Regions from separate parts of the Leucobacter chromiireducens genome, predicted to be linked through region 1. Evidence: riboswitches for the same ligand, from Rfam matches in the RefSeq annotation. Region 1 holds a riboswitch; the other holds the start of a gene.

Region 1 (3,869 bases):
GACGCGTTGCGCACGAGCTTCGCGTCGCTCAAGGGTGCCGTTGACGCGGTGGAGGCGCAAACGGTGCGCTTCACGTACCAGGTCGCGGCGCAGGGCGGCGCGGTGACACCGAGTGAGGGCGTTGCAGACCGAGGTGCCGAGGTGCGCCTGGCGCTTGCTCCCGCGGCCGGCTTCCAGATCTCTGACGCGGAAATCACCGCGACCGGTGCGGAGAGCTTCGCCCTTGTGGGCGAGGAGCTTGTGCTGAGCGGCGTGAACGGCAAGGTGCTCGTGTCGGTGGCATTTGCGGCGATCACCGATGGCGGCGAGAACGGTGGCGAGAACGGTGGGAACACCGGCGACGAGAACGGTGAGAACGGCGGGAACACCGGCGGCGAGAACGGTGAGAACGGTGGGAACACCGGTGGCGAGAACGGTGAGAACGGCGGGAACACCGGCGGCGAGAACGCCGGAAGCACGGTCGGTGCGGGAGCTCAGCCGGCCGGAGGCGCGCTCGCCGAGACCGGCGGAAACGCGATGACGAGCTGGGCGCTGGCCGGCGGCGCTGCGGCGCTGCTCGCGGCTGCGGCGGGTGTGTTCGGCCTCCGTCGCGCGCGCAAGCAGTAGCCACGACGGCGTACACGGGCGGGGGCCGCATCATTTGGTGCGGCCCCCGCTCCTGCTACGGCGAGAAGCTCGCGCCTACCAGCCGCGCTCGGCGAGCCGGTGCGGAGCCGGCAGATCCGCAACGCTGATGCCGACCATGGCGGGGCCGAGCCCCCGGGACGCAGCGAGTACGGCCTCGGGGTCCGTGAACTGCTGGGTTGCCGACACAATGGCCGCGGCTCGGCGGGCGGGATCGCCGGTCGTGAAGATGCCGGATCCCACGAAGACGCCGTCAGCACCCAACTGCATCATCATTGCCGCGTCCGCTGGGGTCGCGATTCCTCCGGCGGTGAGCAGTGGCACGGGCAACCTGCCCGCGGCTGCGACCTCGCGCACGAGCTCGAGTGGGGCCTGGAGCTCTTTCGCCTCGACGTACAGTTCAGCTTCATCCAGCCCCTTCAGGCGTGCGATTTCCGCGCGAATCGTGCGGAGGTGGCGGGTGGCCTCAGAGACGTCGCCCGTCCCTGCCTCGCCCTTCGAGCGGATCATGGCGGCGCCCTCGGCGATGCGACGGAGCGCTTCGCCAAGGTTGGTGGCCCCGCACACGAATGGGGCACTGAACGCGTGCTTGTCGATGTGATGCGCATAGTCCGCGGGGCTCAGCACCTCCGACTCATCGATGAAGTCGATGCTTAGGGTCTCAAGGATCTGGGCCTCAACGAAGTGCCCGATGCGAGCCTTCGCCATGACTGGAATAGCTACCGCGTCTTGAATCCCCGCGATCAAATCGGGATCGCTCATGCGGGCAACGCCACCCTGTGCGCGAATGTCCGCGGGCACCCGCTCGAGCGCCATCACAGCGACCGCGCCGGCCTGCTCAGCGATGCGGGCCTGCTCGGGCGTCACGACGTCCATAATGACGCCGCCGGTGAGGTGCTCGGCGAGGCCGCGGCGTACGCCCGCGGTGAGGAGCGGGGCGGGGAATGCTGGTGGGGTATCGGTGTGTGTCATGCAGCCAGCCTGCCCGGCGTTTTGGTTCTCCTCAAGATCCACTTTTATTCGTATGGAGTGGACCAATTCGTCTTGTGTGCCTCTTGGCATTGCTGTTCATGCAGTTATTTGCGCAAGTGGTTGAATGTTGTTAGAGTGGTGCTGCGCTTCGTTCGGTGAGGCTCTTGCGTGAACACAGGCCACTGATCTGACGACATCGAGAGATGCCCAAGATCAGGACAGGTTCCCTCGGATTAAGGGGGTGCCCCAAGTGGCTGCCACAGGATTACGTCACGCAATGCCGAAGCTCTGACATGGAAGCGCGGTCCCTGAGTCGACGGCTTCGTCGTCGGCTCCACTCTGCGTGCCGTGAGAGGAAACAACGCTATGCCCGCAGCGATCATTGAACCCATCCTGTTCTGGCAGGTCCATCAGCCGCTTCGCCCGGGAGCGCCCCCGCAGTCGGGTGACGACGACCCGCGACCGACCCGGGAGGCCGAGCCCTGGCGCAGCCAGTCATTCAGCCGCACCGCGAGCGACTCACGTTCGCGCCGCAAGCCCACCCGCTACGAGAAGTTCACCACCCGAATCGTGGCGGTGAGCAGCGTGCTCACGCTCGGTATTACCGCGTGTTTGCACGTCTTCAATTACGACCTTGAGACCCAGACGTCCTCAACGTCCGGGACCCACAGCGGCTTCTACAAGGAAGGCGAGTGAGCGCGGAATCTCCGCGCCTCACGAAAGAGAGCGACATTATGTACACCATCGAAGAACAGATCGCCCGCTTCGGCCGGATCGAGCGGCTGAGTGGCGGCCGCTGGGTGCGCTTGGTGGGGGACGACCCCCAGCTCGTCGAACAGGTGCAGAAGGAGACCGGGGTTACGCTCCCCGCTCCCGGCACCCCGGCGTTCGCGGCGGACGGCGAGGTGACCCACCTCGCTGTCGGGGCCGTTGAACGCGACCATCTCTCGTACTCCGAGACGCGCATCGCAATTGCAGTGAGCGCGGATACTGTCGTGACCGTGGAGCCTCTGCGAGGCTGCGCGTCGCTCGACCTCGCGGTGACGCGGATGGCTCGTGACTCGCGCGACGATGACACCCCGATCGAGATCACCGCGAGCATCCTGCAGGCGATCGCTGACACGACCGACGAACTGGTCGGAAGTCTCAGTGACGGGACCGAACACATGATGACGCAGACGAGCGCCATTTTGCACAGCCTCGAGACGAAGAAGGCTCGTGAGTTCGGGGTGAGTGACGTCACGACGACGCAGCAGGAGCTCGCCGACATGGAGGAGCTGCTCTCTCGCTGTATGGAGCATCAGCTTGTGCTTGCTGAGGCCGCGCGGCACTTGCGCGGGCACCTGCGAGTGCTCGGCGGGGAAGCGCGCACCGATCTTGCGCGACTGATCGACGACATTGAGGCCATTGAACCGCACATTGACTTCGTGCACGACCGGGTTCGTCTGCTCCAGCAGACCAACAACCTCGCGCTCAACGTCAAGCAGAACCAGATCATCAAGGTCTTCTCCGTGGTCACGGCCGTGTTCCTCCCCGTGATGCTGCTCTCCACGTACTACAGCATGAACTTCGAGTACATGCCCATCCTCAGCTGGGACCTCGCCGAGCCCGCCATCATCGTGCTCAGCTTCGTCTTCGCGATGCTGCCGCTCATCTACGTGCGCCGTCGCGGCTGGCTGCGCTAGGCGCGTAGCCAGTTTTTCCGCCCCACACTTCACACGCAAAGGACACAGAACATGACTCACCAGAACACGCAGCCCCAGCAGGATCGCCGCGCTACCCCGCTTGCCTGGAGCTCGCGCCTCGAACTCACCACGCTCGGCACGGATCAGCCGGGGCAGGCGGGGAACGCTGGCGCACAGGACGATCGACGCGCACGCACCTCGAAGATCGAGAAAGAGATCATCTGGGCCGTGGTGGTGCTCTACGCGGGCATCATCGCCTGCTTCGCGGGCCTCCACCTCTACGGCGTCGCCCTCGGCTAGGCCGAACCCACACACTTGGTCGCGCTCGCACCGCGACCCCACACACGAAAGGTGACGCGCATGTACGAGAACACCGCGCCCATCCCGGTTCAGAGCGGCGGAACCGCTGTGGCTGACACCTCACTCCGAACCGAGCTTCCCCGCACCGGCTGGCTGCGCGTGCGCGCCGCCGATCGGCCGTTGCTCGCCGATATTCGAGCGCAGCTGGGCATCGACCTCGATCGACGAGTGCCGCACCCCGTCGACGAACACGGTTTCGCCCTGCTGCCCCTCGAGCTTCCCCTGCCC
Region 2 (3,869 bases), 980 kb from region 1:
GATCGGGATGGGACGGGCTTTTGGGCTCCTCGCAGTGCCCTCTCGGACGCACCGCACGGAGGGTCGCCCCACCCCACCCCCTTGTCTGGGGCGACCTTCCGGCTACGGTTCGACAGACCGCTGGGCGTTCTCGGTTGAGATGAGCTTCATATAGCCCTCGACGAAGAGATCGAACTCTGCAACGGTCTGTTCGCGATTGCCTCGGAGTACCTGAGCGAACTGCATGCCGGTGACCGAGTCGGACATGATGCGCGCAAGGAGCGTAGCCCGTTCCGGGGCTACGCCCTGCGCTTGCACCCACAGGCAGAACTCGTGCACCCATGCGTCGTAAGTCTTGCTCACATGGGGGCCCACGTCTGGGTCGAGGCCCTCGAGTGCCGCACCCTCGAACTGCAGCCGGAGCGAGCCCATGTGCTCGTCAGAGAGGGTTGCGCGGAACGCCGTGCGCAGCCCGGACGCCATCTCCTCGCGTGAAAACCCCTGGAATGACATGCCGCCAATCACCTCGAGGCGTGAACGCATTGCCTCACCCAGCACCGCATCAATGATGTCGCGCCGTGAGCCGAAGTGGTAGCTCAGGGTGTATGTACTCACATCGAGTTCTTTCGCGATGCTGCGAAACGTGAGGTGTGACAGTGGCATGCGTGCGGTCAGCGCAATGAGCTGCTCAAGGAGCTCGGCGCGACGGCGGGGGTTCTGCGGGCGACCCACGGTGGTGCCTTTCTTGCGGAGCGATGTGGCGTCGAATGACTGGTTGCTGTGTAACTCTAGTCAGTGCGTGCCGTGATTGCTGTGAGCATGACACGGTTAGACTCGCACCATGAGTGAGGGTCGCGGGGCTGCCGTCGTGGGATCCGGGCCGAACGGGCTGGCCGCAGCCGTGACGCTCGCCCGGGCTGGCGTGCCCGTCACCGTGTTCGAGGCCGCGGAGACGATCGGAGGAGGGACGCGCACGGAGCATGTGGTGCAGCCGGGTGTGCTCCATGACGTGTGCTCTGCGATCCACCCGATGGCCCTCGCCACTGGCTTTTTCAGGGCCTTCGAGCTTGAGCGTCGCGTGGACTTCTGCGTGCCAGAGGCATCGTACGCAAACCCGCTCGATGGGGCGGCAGGCACGCGCGCGGCGATTGCGTATCGTGATCTCGATCGTACAGCGGCGGAGCTCGGCCGCGACGGCAGCGCGTACGCACGGTTGTACCGCCCGCTCGTGCGGCGGCTCGACGGGGTGGTTGACTTCGCGCTGGGGGGCAGCATGCTACGTTTTCCGCGCGACCCATTTGCTGCGCTCGCGACCGCGCTCCGCACGGCGGAGCAGGGGAGCCCGGCGTGGAATCTTCGCTTCCGTGAGGCGGCTGCGCCCGCGCTCGTTGCCGGTGCCGCGGCTCACAGCATCGGCCGCATGCCGAACCTTGCGACCGCAGCGGTCGGGTCCGTGCTGGGTGCGCTCGGACACGCTCGGGGCTGGCCGGTGCCTATCGGGGGCTCGCGGTCGATCACTGACGCCCTCGCGGCCGACCTGCTCGCCCACGGCGGCCGCATCGAGACCGGGCACCGGATCAGCCGCATGGGCGAGCTCGATGGCTTCCGAGTCAAGCTCTTCGATACCTCTGCGCGCGGTCTGCTGCACATCGCGGGGTCGATGCTTCCCGCGGGGTACCGCCGGGCGCTTGGCCGCTTCTGCTTTGGCGATGGTGCGAGCAAGGTGGACTTCGTGCTCGACGGCCCCGTGCCCTGGAGCGACCCTCGGGTGGCCGCGGCGCCGACTGTGCATCTGGGAGGCACACGCGCCGAGACCGCGGCAGCCGAGCGCGAGGTGGCCCGTGGGCGGCACCCGGAGCGGCCGTACGTGCTGCTTGCGCAGCCGAGCGAGTTTGACCCGGCGCGCAACCCGGCCGGGGTCAACGCGGTGTGGAGCTACACGCACGTGCCCCACGGCTCAGACCGTGACGTGGCTGCCGCAGTGATGGCTCAGATTGAGCGATTCGCCCCGGGGTTCCGCGACCGCGTGATCGCGCATCGCGTCACGACCGCGGCCGAGCTGTCGGCCTACAACACCAACTACGTTGGCGGGGACTTCAGCGCTGGCGCGATTACGATGCGGCAGTTGCTCGCCCGCCCCGTCGCCAGCCGCGAGCCCTGGCGCACCCCCGTCGCAGGGCTCTACCTCTGTTCGGCGGCGACGCCCCCCGGCCCGGGCGTGCACGGGCTCTCCGGTTGGTACGCGGCACGCGCAGCGCTGTGGCACGAGTTCGGGCTCCCCGAGCCTGAGCTGGGGCTCACGAAGCCTGACAGCGCCGCCAGCTGAGCGCCGCCAGCCCATTGGGAGGCGAAGGCGCTAAGATACGGCCTTGTAGCGCTTCGTTCGGCGAGGCTCCTGCGCGAACACAGTCCGCTCATCCCACGACGTCGAGAGACGCCCAGGCTGAGGACAGGTCTCCCCGGATTAAGGGGTGATCCCAAGCGGATTCCGGCATCGGATACGTCGCACAGTGCCAAAGCTCTGACGTGGAGGTGTGTCGCGAAACCGTTGGGTTTCGGCCTGCTCGGCCTGTCGAGCGCTGCTCCGTGGAGGAGGTGAGGCGTGAACGACGACCATCCGCGATCTTTGCGATCGCACCGTGACACGCATCGCTCCCCGAAGAGGGGCTGAGCGAGCGACCAGCCGAACACATCGGCTCCATTTCTGCCCCCTTGAAAAGAGGTTCCCATGGAGACACTCGACCTTGCCCTGCGTATTTTTTCCGGCCTCGCCCTCGGCGCCGCCATTGGATTCGAACGCCAGCTCCGCTCGCGCACCGCAGGCGTGCGCACCAACGCTCTGGTGAGCCTCGGCTCCGCACTGTTTGTGATCATGGGCGCCTTTAGTTTTGACGGAGCCGACCCCACCCGGGTTGCCGCGCAGATCGTGTCGGGGATCGGTTTTCTCGGCGCCGGCGTGATTATGAAGCAGGGTGTATCCGTCACCGGGCTCAACACCGCGGCGACGCTCTGGGCGTCGGCCGCGGTGGGCGCGCTCGCCGGTGGCGGGCTCATTCTCGTTGCGGTGGGCGGGGCCGCAGCGGTGATGGTGTCGAATGTTGTGCTTCGCCCGGTGGGGCGGCTGCTCGACCGCCGAAGCCGCGAAGGTGGCCGTGAAGCGGTGACCACCGAGTACGTGTTTGTGGTGCGCTCCGCCTCGGACGCCGAGGTACCCATCCGCTCGAAGGTGGTGACCGCCCTGCAGCGACCGGAGTTCACCATGCACTCACTCGAAGCGAGCGACCTCAGCACGGGGGAGGTGGAGCTCACCGCGCGGTTGACAGCGCTCGACCGGAGTGACGCGGCGTTCGAGGCGGCGATCGCCGACATCGTGCCCGTGCCCGAGGTGACCTCGGTGCGCTGGCGCGCGCACGAGCTGGAGGGCGAGGACTAACCCGTCCCCGCCCTCGGCGGGATCACGCCCGCGCGCGCAGCTTTCCGGGCCACCAGATTCGCTCGCCCACAATCCCGAAGAGTGCCGGCACCACCACGGTGCGCACGACAAGCGTGTCAACGAGCACGCCGATTCCCACGATGAGACCGAGCTGACCGAGCGTCACGAGCGGCAGCACACCGAGTGCTGCGAACACCCCGGCGAGCACGATGCCCGCACTCGTGATGACCCCGCCGGTGTGCGCGATCGCGTGGACCATTCCCTCGCGCGTACCGTGCTGCTCAGCCTCGGTGCGGGCACGGTGCACGAGGAAGATCGTATAGTCGATGCCGAGCGCCACGAGGAAGAGGAACGCGAGGAGTGGCACCTGGAGATCGAGCGCCTCCTGCCCGAAGAGGATACGGCTGAGCCATGATCCCGCACCGATTGCCGCGACCGCGCTCGCGAGGTTGACGAG

Evidence for each region. A riboswitch is a leader RNA that binds a small molecule or an ion and turns the genes downstream of it on or off. The one in region 1 is predicted to bind magnesium.
Region 2: it holds a riboswitch for magnesium, as region 1 does, so the genes downstream of both, ACR81A_RS01115 (MgtC/SapB family protein) here and ACR81A_RS05480 (hypothetical protein) in region 1, are expected to answer to the same signal.

The regions. Positions count from the first base shown of each region.
Region 1 is NZ_CP197024.1:1,217,096-1,220,964, forward strand. Features, by position in the region: gene ACR81A_RS05470 (LamG domain-containing protein) at 1-606, shown strand, start outside; gene pdxS (pyridoxal 5'-phosphate synthase lyase subunit PdxS) at 682-1,596, opposite strand; M-box (ykoK) riboswitch at 1,737-1,902, shown strand; gene ACR81A_RS05480 (hypothetical protein) at 1,963-2,292, shown strand; gene ACR81A_RS05485 (magnesium transporter CorA family protein) at 2,289-3,281, shown strand; gene ACR81A_RS05490 (hypothetical protein) at 3,333-3,581, shown strand; gene ACR81A_RS05495 (CorA family divalent cation transporter) at 3,642-3,869, shown strand, end outside.
Region 2 is NZ_CP197024.1:235,019-238,887, forward strand. Features, by position in the region: gene ACR81A_RS01105 (TetR/AcrR family transcriptional regulator) at 103-711, opposite strand; gene ACR81A_RS01110 (phytoene desaturase family protein) at 821-2,305, shown strand; M-box (ykoK) riboswitch at 2,351-2,518, shown strand; gene ACR81A_RS01115 (MgtC/SapB family protein) at 2,708-3,412, shown strand; gene ACR81A_RS01120 (MMPL family transporter) at 3,435-3,869, opposite strand, start outside.